Regions from separate parts of the Paenibacillus sp. FSL K6-2862 genome, predicted to be linked through region 1. Evidence: a T-box and tRNA genes for the amino acid it is inferred to sense, from the RefSeq annotation. Region 1 holds a T-box; the other holds one or more tRNA genes.
What was found. A T-box is a leader RNA that pairs with one kind of tRNA and senses whether it is charged. The one in region 1 lies ahead of MHB82_RS23960 (valine--tRNA ligase), so its partner is inferred to be a tRNA-Val.
Positions count from the first base shown of each region.

Region 1 (5,205 bases):
CATATCTGTGACCAGCGGATGGAGTCGATTCGCTAACTTCAGCAGTGTCTCTTCCGGAATATCCTCCCCGTTGTATTGAAAACGATTCGTGAATTTCGTGATATACGGAGACGTAAACGTTCCTACATCGTACCCCGCCTGAAGCAGCACCGACGTCAAAAAAGCGCAAGTCGAACCTTTTCCGTTCGTTCCCGCGACATGAATAAATTTGAGACGCTGATGAGGATTACCGAGCAATGACATGAGCTCCGTGATTCTTTCCAATCCGGGTCTGATGCCAAAAGGAATAAGGCCATTGATCCAGTCCACAGCCTCGTCATAGGTATGCAGAGGGGCATCTACGCCCGTGCCATTAAGTTCCGTCATATGTTTCACCTTCGGTCCCGAGTTTGATTGAAAAAAGCGGCCGGATGGCATGCTTGCTCTCCATCCGACCCAGAAACATTAACCTTTCAGTTCCTTGATCCGGGCGATGACTTTATCCCGTTTATCCGAATAATCCGCTTGTTTGGCGCGTTCTTCCTCAATAACCTTGGCTGGTGCCTTGGCTACGAAGCCTTCATTCGCAAGCTTTTTCTCTACACGGAGTACTTCGCCTTCAAGGTTCTGCAACTCTTTCTCCAGGCGAGCCACTTCCTGCTCAATATCAATCAGTCCAGCCAGCGGCAAGTAAAGTTCAGCTCCCGTAATTACAGCACTCATGGCCTTATCCGGTGAACTCAGATCAAGTCCGCTGTCGAACTCGGATGTATTGCAGAATCGTTGAATGTAATGGCTGTTGCGTTCGATAATGCTGAATGTCTCGGCGCTGTTCGCTTTTACCATCAATTCAATCTTCTTGCTCATCGGCACGTTTACTTCTGCACGAATGTTACGTACGGCACGAATGGTATCCATGAGCAGGTTCATCTCGGCAACGGCTTCCGGATTCTCCAGCGCAGGATCATACACTGGCCAAGATGCAAGTGTAATCGTCTCGCCTTCATGAGGCAGATGCTGCCAGATCTCTTCCGAGATGTAAGGCATAAACGGGTGAATCAGGCGCATGGTGTGGTCCAGGACATAAGCGAGTACCGATTGTGTTTTTTTCTTGGCAATCGGATCTTCACCGTAGAAGGACAACTTGGAAAATTCAATATACCAGTCGCAGAGGTCATCCCAGATAAAGTTGTACAGCAATCGTCCTGTTTCACCAAATTCGTATGCTTCGATTAGACGCGTAATATCGCGGGAAGTTTCGTTCAGACGGTGAAGAATCCAATAATCGGCTGTTCCAAGCTCTCCGCTGATGTCGCGATCTTCGTAAGTAAAGCCTTCCAGATTCATCAGTGCGAAACGTGATGCATTCCAGATTTTGTTAGCAAAGTTACGTGCCTGTTCTACCCGTTCCCAGCGGAAACGAAGATCCTGGCCAGGCGTGCTGCTGGTGGAGATCATATAACGCATCGCGTCTGCACCGTATTTCTCAATAACATCCAGCGGATCCACACCGTTACCGAGTGATTTGGACATTTTGCGGCCATCCGCATCACGAACCAGACCATGCATCAGAACATCTTTGAATGGAATTTCGTCCGTGAACTCCAGAGCTGTGAAGATCATCCGTGCAACCCAGAAATAAATGATGTCATATCCGGTTACAAGTACACTTGTCGGATAGTAACGTTTCAGATCTTCAGTATCTTCAGGCCAGCCGAGCGTGGAGAAAGGCCACAATGCCGAACTGAACCACGTATCCAGAACATCTTCATCCTGTCTCAGCTTACGACCCGCGTACTCTGGCAGTGTTGTTGGATCTTCAGCCGATACAATAATTTCACCAGTCTCATCGTCGTACCAGGCAGGAATACGATGTCCCCACCACAACTGACGTGAGATACACCAGTCACGAACATTTTCGATCCAGTTCAAATACGTTTTCTCAAAACGATCCGGAACGAAGTTTACGCCTTCCCCGTTTTGCTGTTTTTGAATGGCTCTTTCGGCGAGAGGCTTCATCTCAACAAACCATTGTGTGGACAAATAAGGCTCAACCACAGCTCCCGTCCGTTCGCTGTGTCCAACCTGGTGTGTGTGATCCTCAATGTTGATCAAAACACCCAGTTCCTGCAAATCTGCAACGATCTGTTTGCGGCAGTCACTGCGATCCATACCCTGATATTTGCCTGCTTCCGCATTCATGGTACCTGTCTCATCCATTACTATGATCTGAGGCAGATTGTGGCGAAGACCCACTTCAAAGTCATTCGGATCATGTGCAGGCGTAATTTTTACAGCACCGCTTCCGAATTCCTTATCTACATAATCATCTGCAATAACCGGAATCTCCCGGCCAATGATTGGCAGGATCAGCGTTTTGCCAATCATGTCTGTATAACGTTCATCTTTTGGATGAACCGCAACTGCAGTATCACCGAGCATCGTCTCCGGACGAGTCGTTGCTACCGTAACATAACCGCTTCCGTCCTTAAGTGGGTATTTCAGATGATACAGGTGTCCCTGAACCTCTTTGTACTCAACCTCAATGTCAGACAATGCAGTACGGTTCACCGGATCCCAGTTAATAATGCGTTTGCCTCTGTAAATCAGGCCTTTTTCATATAGTTGAACAAACACTTTGCGCACCGCTTGGGAAAGCCCTTCATCGAGCGTGAAGCGTTCACGTGAATAATCCAGGGAGAGTCCCATTTTACCCCACTGCTGACGGATCGTTGTCGCGTATTGGTCTTTCCAATCCCAGACTTTATCCAGGAACTTCTCGCGTCCAAGATCATAGCGGGTCAAACCTTCTTCACGCAGCTTTTGCTCTACTTTGGTTTGAGTCGCAATACCTGCATGGTCGGAACCTGGGAGCCACAAAGCGTCATATCCTTGCATCCGTTTGGTTCGGATCAGAATATCCTGGAGTGTAAAATCCAGTGCATGCCCGATATGAAGCATACCGGTTACATTCGGGGGTGGAATTACAATGGTAAACGGTTCAGCATCCTTGCGCTGACCAGCCTTGAAATATCCACGTTCTGTCCAGATAGAATACCATTTCTGCTCCGCAGCTTTCGGATCATACGTAGTCGGCATTTCTGTTGCCGCTGATTTTTTTTCTTCAGACATGTGTCATTCCTCCGTTACTTAATCATCATCGCCAAAAAACAAAAAAACCTTTCATCCATCAAAGGACGAAAGGTTAGCTTTCGCGGTACCACCTTTGTTTCACGCAGCCAGAAAGAAACAGCATGCCTTTCTGAGGCTATCGTGACACTTCAAGCAGATAACGGCTGCTACCGGCCCATCCTACTTCAGGAACAAACAAATCACAATGACATGTTTCATCGTTCCTCATATTCAAACAGGCAACTCCCGGGCGACTTCGATCAGTAGGTTCCTGCGGAATTTCTCAGCGCTGCAATCCCGCTCTCTGAAAGGCCTTGCTGTCTACTACTCCCATTCGACGTTGTTCTTTAAAAAACCTAAACACATCATACCCTGACCGTGCCCGATAGTCAACCTGACAACAGCGGAAACGGGCGGCAGCCCTGCATCGTAAGCCAAAAAGCAGCAAAAACCCGCAATCCTTATTGGATTGCAGGTTGATATGGACGTTATTTTACAAGTCAGAGGTCAGGGGATGTATAGAATCTGCCCTTCTTCAACGACTTGTTCAGTTAAACGATTGTACAACTGGAGCTCCCGGGTACTCAATTGATAGCGGTCAGCAATGCTATCCAAGGTCTCTTCCCGCTGGACGATGCACAGTTTAACTTTGCGGAATGGTGTCTGATCCACAATCGTGCCCAAAAACAGGTTCTTCCACTGAACATCATCTGCCTGGTAGGCTTCTTCCTGTACGGAGCCAGCGACCGACTCGTCCTCCCGATCCGTTTCTGTATCCCGCACCGACCTACCCGAGGACAACAGTGACGAGATCCCCACCCCTTCTTCCTGTCTTGGTGAAGACTCCCTCTTGCTGCCAAACGCTACTTTGAGCTCTGGCTTGTCTTCTGTCTCAGCCACAGGTTCAGGAATGAACGAAACAGGCTCTGAAGATTCATCTGCATCCACTGCTCCCGGTGCAGAAGGTCTTTCCCCCTCGGCAGATTCCAGTTCAGACGCTGCAAACACATCCTGCCAATTCTCTGCTGGCTTCTCAGCCTCCGTCTGATCCTCCTGCGGTGAACCTGACCTGGAAGATTCGAAGTTCCAGACATTCGAAACAGCCAAGTCTTCCGATGGTTGTTGGTTCAGCTCCGTGTTTGTATGTAAGGTCTCCACGGAAGGCTCGGCCCAGACAGATGGTGATTCCTCAGCCAGAGGTAGCAATGGCTCTGACTCCGGATAAGAAGCCAACCGGTCTGCAGTCTCCGCCATAAAAGATGAGACGGGTGAAGGTGAGGCGGGTACTTCATTATCGGCTGCTTCATTCTCTTGGGTGATTAATGAAGGAGCGTTATCTTCAGCAGGTCTTTTCTGATATTCTTCTTCTTGATTCTCGAGCGTATCAGCATAGATCTGTTGCGGCGCGGGGGTTAACTGTTCTTCCGACTGCACGTCTTCTTCATAACGGATGCTTTCATCAGCGGCTTGCTGTGGATTCCCAGGGATTTCTGCTGCGTATAGAGAATCGGCCGTTAGAGGCAGACCTTCCTCTTCACTGCGCTGCAGCAGATATTCCTGAGCAAAAGTGTTCAACCCGGCATCTGCATCCTCTGCCTCCGGAGCGCGGTTAACCTGCTGCGGATCAGGCGAGTGTACCACAGTAAACTCTTCCGCTGACCAGGCCTGCGGCTCTTCAACAGGAAAGCCCTCAATGCCACGCAGTGACAACACACCTGTAATATTCAAGCTTCGGCTGGATAATAAATCCACATCAAAGTTTTCAATCTCAATCGAGATATCCTCAAGCGATCTTACCCGATTCAAGGGAACCGTGATCTCAACCGGAATAAAATGTTTCAGTTCCTCCGATATCTCGTTCTCTCCCCGATACGCACCTGTAAGTAAAAGATGGCCTCGCAACGTTGCATGATCATCCTGACCGATGACTTGAATACGCGGGTATAACTCAATTTCCTCCAGTTCCTCAATGGCAGGGACTCCCTCGGACAAATGAACGCGCTCATAAATATCGAACCGTAAACCATAAGGTTGATTCAACAAAGGTGGCGTCCTCCTTTCGGCATATGTTCACCATGATCCTTCTCATGGGAC
Region 1 is NZ_JBBOSN010000001.1:5,299,178-5,304,382, forward strand. It holds gene MHB82_RS23955 (bifunctional folylpolyglutamate synthase/dihydrofolate synthase) at 1-366, opposite strand, end outside; gene MHB82_RS23960 (valine--tRNA ligase) at 445-3,111, opposite strand; T-box leader at 3,170-3,458, opposite strand; gene MHB82_RS23965 (LysM peptidoglycan-binding domain-containing protein) at 3,619-5,154, opposite strand.

Region 2 (5,205 bases), 610 kb from region 1:
GATGCTGTTAAATATTTTTTGGAATACTAGGGAAACTTTATTGCGAAATAAAAACGCCAATCCGGGATGCCGGACTGGCGCTTGCTTCGTTATTACACATCGTTCATATATTTAGAAAGTGGGGAGTTGATCCAGATTGTTGGTCGGGTCGCCGTCCGCATCACCGCGAATGTACATTTCCCCGTCCTTGCCTTTAAACACATTCACACCCGCTATCGCTCCTGCCTGTACTTCTGCCAGTGCTTGCTGATAATCCAGTATGCGTCCAGAAGAGGTTTGAAAGCCAGTCAGATCACCGTCACCATTTTTTTGTACTGCTGTGAAGCTCTCACGTGTCGTCTGATTCATAATGTCACACTCCTTATCTGAGGAAATGAGAATTTGAGTTCCCCTTTAGCCTGTCCGAATCGAAGAAAAGTATGCATGACATCATAGAACACTTGTAGACACGTTGATTCACCGAAGGATAGGGTTTTACAGACTCTTTCTCATGCGTACGTGCAGAATGTCGGCATCATAAAAAGGTTCTTCCGAGATCACTTCGTATCCGAGCTTCTCATAAAATTTCTGGGCCTGACATTGCGCATCCAGTAAAGAATAAGTCAAGCCAAGCTCTCGTGCCCGCTCTTCCATGGCTAGCAGGAGTACACGTCCATAACCGAATGAACGATGGGATTGAAGCACAGCAATTCGCTGCATTTTGGCCGTATCCTTGCTGTAATAGATAAGTCGTCCTGTAGCTACAGCCTGTCCGTCTGTACTTAATAAAACATGATGTACATCAGGACTGATGACATCAAATTGATCGATTTCAATCTCGGCAGGCACCTGCTGCTCGATGACAAAAACGTCATGGCGGATGCCCAATGCTTGCTGGAGCTGTTCATCTGTCGTTACATAACTAATTTCTGCTGCCAATTCCAATTCCTTCTTTCTGCTCTTGAGCGACATATCAGACTGCATTATACAAAAAATTGCTTTTCCTGTATAGTTGAGTCTGGAACATATTGGGAGAGGGGTGAAGAGGATGGGCGTGGCAGGAATTATGACCATTACACTCTTGATGTCTGCTGGAATGATCGCTTTATTATATTACGTAACCAAGAAAGCCTACTCCAGAAAGTGGGATGAGGATGAGTGATAACAAGCAAGAGTGTCAGTGTCAGGGCAAAAGTTCACTGTTTCCCTGAGGCGAATAGACCTCTTCATGGACAGATTTCGAGTAGACATCGAGCCAAACAGGAAGATCATCCGTTACATTCGGTTGCTGTAGTTGTTGGAATTGCACGGTATGTTCATTCCGTTCCAGACTGCAGCCGGAGATCACGAGAATAAGTATGGTGAGGGGAAGAATGAAGCCCCATTTTTTGCGATGGGTTCGGGATTTATGGGAGTTTGCGTGTGGCATCGAAGTCACCTCTTTAATGAAATGGTAATCATTCCTTAGTGTGCTCCATTCTCAACAAAATATAACCATTAAACCATTGACATTGTACGCGTTTACTTGGTATGATACTGTTACTTCATTCGAACAGAATAGGTTATCATGATCTGTTAGCTCAGCTGGGAGAGCACTATCTTGACAGGGTAGGGGTCAGTGGTTCGAGCCCACTACAGATCATAACGAAAAGTCCTTGCGTAGCAAGGGCTTTTTTCTTGTTTGTGGAAGTAATTTTTATAGTGTCCTTAATCGGGGTAGGGCTCTTTATGTAGTTCACTCATTATTGTGCTTGATCAAAGCAAATAATAAATGATACATTATGTATCAAAAGACGAGTGGATAGAGAGGTGCTGGGCAATGAAGTTGAATACCAGTGTATTGGATGGTTTGAGGTTTTTACTAGCATTATGGGTTGTTTGTGGGCACTTCTACATCATTATTGGGGGCACAAATTTCTTTAATATTCCTTTTGTTTCGAATCTACTACAACAGCCCATAATAGCTGTAAATGGCTTCATGATCATAACTGGTTTCTTAATGACCTACCACTACATTCTCAGGGAAGAAAGAGAACCATTTCTTGAGGCATCCACAGGAGTAAAATTTATTTTAAGAAGATTTTTCAGACTTTACCCTATATACTTTCTTGCTATAATTGCTGCCTTTTTCCTTGTTGAAAATATGTATCTATTAAGGAAAGAAATATTGGAATTTTTTACTGGTAGTTCGATTACTGTTTTTGGTAATGAGAGCAAATTAGAAACGCCAACATTGGTCGGTATGTTCTCTCATTTATTCTTTATTCATGGGCTGATACCTCACGAGGACAGTACTATACTATCTGTAGCATGGAGTTTATCACTTGAAATGCAATTTTACGTTATATTCCCGATAATTTTTGCTGTCCTGTTTAGAAAACAAGCAAGTTTGAGATTTAGTGTGATAACCGTTATTTCCGTTGTTTTATCAGTTTTATCACTTAACTATTTAAAATCATATTTTGATATGCCGGCTGCCCTTTTCTTTAGAATGCCTGTGTTTATCTTGGGTATGATGGTTGCGGCGGCAGCATTGAAAAAACTTAGATGGAGATTTGTTGCTCTTAACGGGTGTATTATTCTTGCGATGGAGGACAGGTTAACAATTATCTTATCTATCGGGCTCATCTTCTTCATGTTCTACGAGAACATGAAGCTTGTTTTGCCACGAAGTATATATTCATTTATTTCATTAATTGGAGGGCTCCTTTCGAATAAATTGTCTAAATTCGGCGCTGACATTTCATATTCACTTTACTTGATGCATATGATAATAATGCCTTTCATAATAAAATTCTTCATCGATTTAAATTATTCAAAGCTCCTTACAGCAGGGCTGTCTTTTGTATCATTGCTGGTTATAACAATAACTTTATCATATGTCCTTTATCTGTATATCGAAAAGCCGTTTATTGCCATGGGTAAGCGAGTGGTTGCAACATTACCAAGACCGACACGCGCGCAAGTGGAAATTTCAACAGATTTTTCAGGCTCAGAGGCAATAAAATAAGAAAACAAAGTTAAGAAGTCGCCAAAATGGCGGCTTCTTTTTTTATAACAAAATAATTGTTTACAAACGCAATTCAATTTTGTACAATATAATTGTAAACAATAATTAAACGAGTTTAACTTATCAAATAAAATTCAATGATGAAGAGGAGAAATTACAATGAAAACTCTATATGAAACGACAGTAATCAATACAGGTGGACGTCAAGGGATCGTGCAATCACCAGATAACGTATTTATGCTGGATGTAGCTGCACCGCCGGAACTTGGTGGTAAAGTGACTACGGCTACGAATCCGGAGCAGCTGTTTGCAGCAGGATACAGTGCATGTTTTAACTCTGCTTTGGAGTTTCAATTGAAGAAACACAATGTGGAAATTGAGCGAAGCACCGTATCTGCAACGGTTATGCTTGTTACAGATCCTTCGGACAACGGAGTGAAGTTGGAAGTCGAGCTGGAAGTGAAAATCGAGGGTTTGGATGAAGAGACCGCACAGAAATTTGTCAAACTTGCTCATGACTATTGCCCATACTCCAAAGGAATCAGAGGCAATGTAAATGTAACTCTGGAGATGGCGTAACAATCAATAACGAATTTGGATTTGTGATGTTTCTAAAATAGGCTTGATTAAGATAAAGACTGAGAACACCTTCAAATGTCTGTCCCATTGCCATTGTAAATGGGATAGGACAGAGTTGAAGGTGTTTTTTATTATGGGTGCCGGAGAGTAAACCTTGGAGGTTGAAGGTTGAAATATACCCACATGGGGTATATTATAGGTATCTAGATTCGTATTTCAAAGGAGAGTTGACATGAAAAAGTACGTAATGATGATGGTATCTCTACTGATCGCAGGAAGTCTGGTAGTAAGTGGTTGCGGTAAAAATACGGAGCAAAATAGCAGCAATGGCAGCGGAGACAGCAATAACAGTCATACAGCCACTACAGGAGAAATGCACCATTCGGATTCAGGAGAGCTGCCACAAGGGCTTATGGAAAAGGTGGATCCTACATATCCGATTGGCAGCCAGGTTATCATGAGTGCTGACCATATGTCCGGTATGAAAGGGGCAACCGCCACGATTGTTGGAGTCTATGAAACGACCGTTTATGCTGTTACGTATACACCGACAACGTGGGGAGAGCCAGTGAAGAATCACAAGTGGGTGATCCACGAGGAAATAAAGGAGCACAATAAAGAGCCCTACAAAGCTGGTGAAGAAGTTGTATTGAACGCCGACCACATGACCGGTATGAAAGGGGCAACAGCTACCATTGATTCCGCTGAACAGACAACAGTGTATATGGTGGATTACACGCCGACAACCGGAGGAGATCCGGTGAAAAATCACAAGTGGGTTACAGAGAATGAGTTATCAGCTGAATAGATGACACTATCCACGATGAGAGAATCATTCATTCTTTAACTCAATTCTGGGTTATAATGGAACTTGAAGGCGGAAAATAGCTGCTCGAAAGGGGAATGTATATGATGGATTTTAGCAAACCACCGCATGCCTCAGAGACAGAAACACACAGCCAGCGTCATCAAGAGCGCGAACAACAGCTTATATCTGGTGGAGGTAAAGGCATTTGGTGGGAAATCAGCAACTGGCTGATTCTTGGAGGAATTCTGGTTGTCCTATTCTTACTGTTCAAGTATGTTTTCTGAATAAATAGAGGATGAGATGAAGAGTCCATTGCTGGGCTCTTTTTTGCTGTGTGAAAAAAGTACATATCATTAGAATGACAAATGACAAAAATCAATATTTGTCATTTGTCGAAATCTATGCTAATCTAACTTTACGACGGAGGTGAACATTGGGTGGTTCGTCTTAACCATCTTAAAGATATGACCAAAGATAAAATTTCTGAATTTCTAACCAAAGAGCAGATTATTACAGCCACGCAGGAAACCATCAGGCGGTTTGGTGCTGCCAAAACCTCCGTTACAGATGTAGCCAAATTGCTTGGAGTCAGCCATGGAACCATTTACAGGCATTATGCCAGCAAGAAGGAATTACTCGAAGGTGTAACGGCACAGTGGTTGGAAGATGAGATTATCGCTCCACTCGCGAAAGTCGTAAGCGTACAGACCGGATCTGGAGAAGGAATACAACATCTCAAAAAATATATCGAAACCTTAAATCATCTTAAACGGCACTATGCAGAATCAGACACAGAGTTATTTGATATGTATGCCAAGGTTACACAGGA
Region 2 is NZ_JBBOSN010000001.1:4,688,633-4,693,837, reverse strand. It holds gene MHB82_RS21190 (hypothetical protein) at 1-30, shown strand, start outside; gene MHB82_RS21185 (DUF3892 domain-containing protein) at 112-348, opposite strand; gene MHB82_RS21180 (GNAT family N-acetyltransferase) at 475-918, opposite strand; gene MHB82_RS21175 (hypothetical protein) at 1,163-1,408, opposite strand; tRNA gene MHB82_RS21170 (tRNA-Val) at 1,549-1,621, shown strand; gene MHB82_RS21165 (acyltransferase family protein) at 1,799-2,989, shown strand; gene MHB82_RS21160 (organic hydroperoxide resistance protein) at 3,149-3,568, shown strand; gene MHB82_RS21155 (YdhK family protein) at 3,801-4,376, shown strand; gene MHB82_RS21150 (hypothetical protein) at 4,481-4,660, shown strand; gene MHB82_RS21145 (TetR/AcrR family transcriptional regulator) at 4,841-5,205, shown strand, end outside.
Region 2: it encodes a tRNA-Val, which carries the amino acid that the T-box ahead of MHB82_RS23960 (valine--tRNA ligase) is inferred to sense. The anticodon was not compared.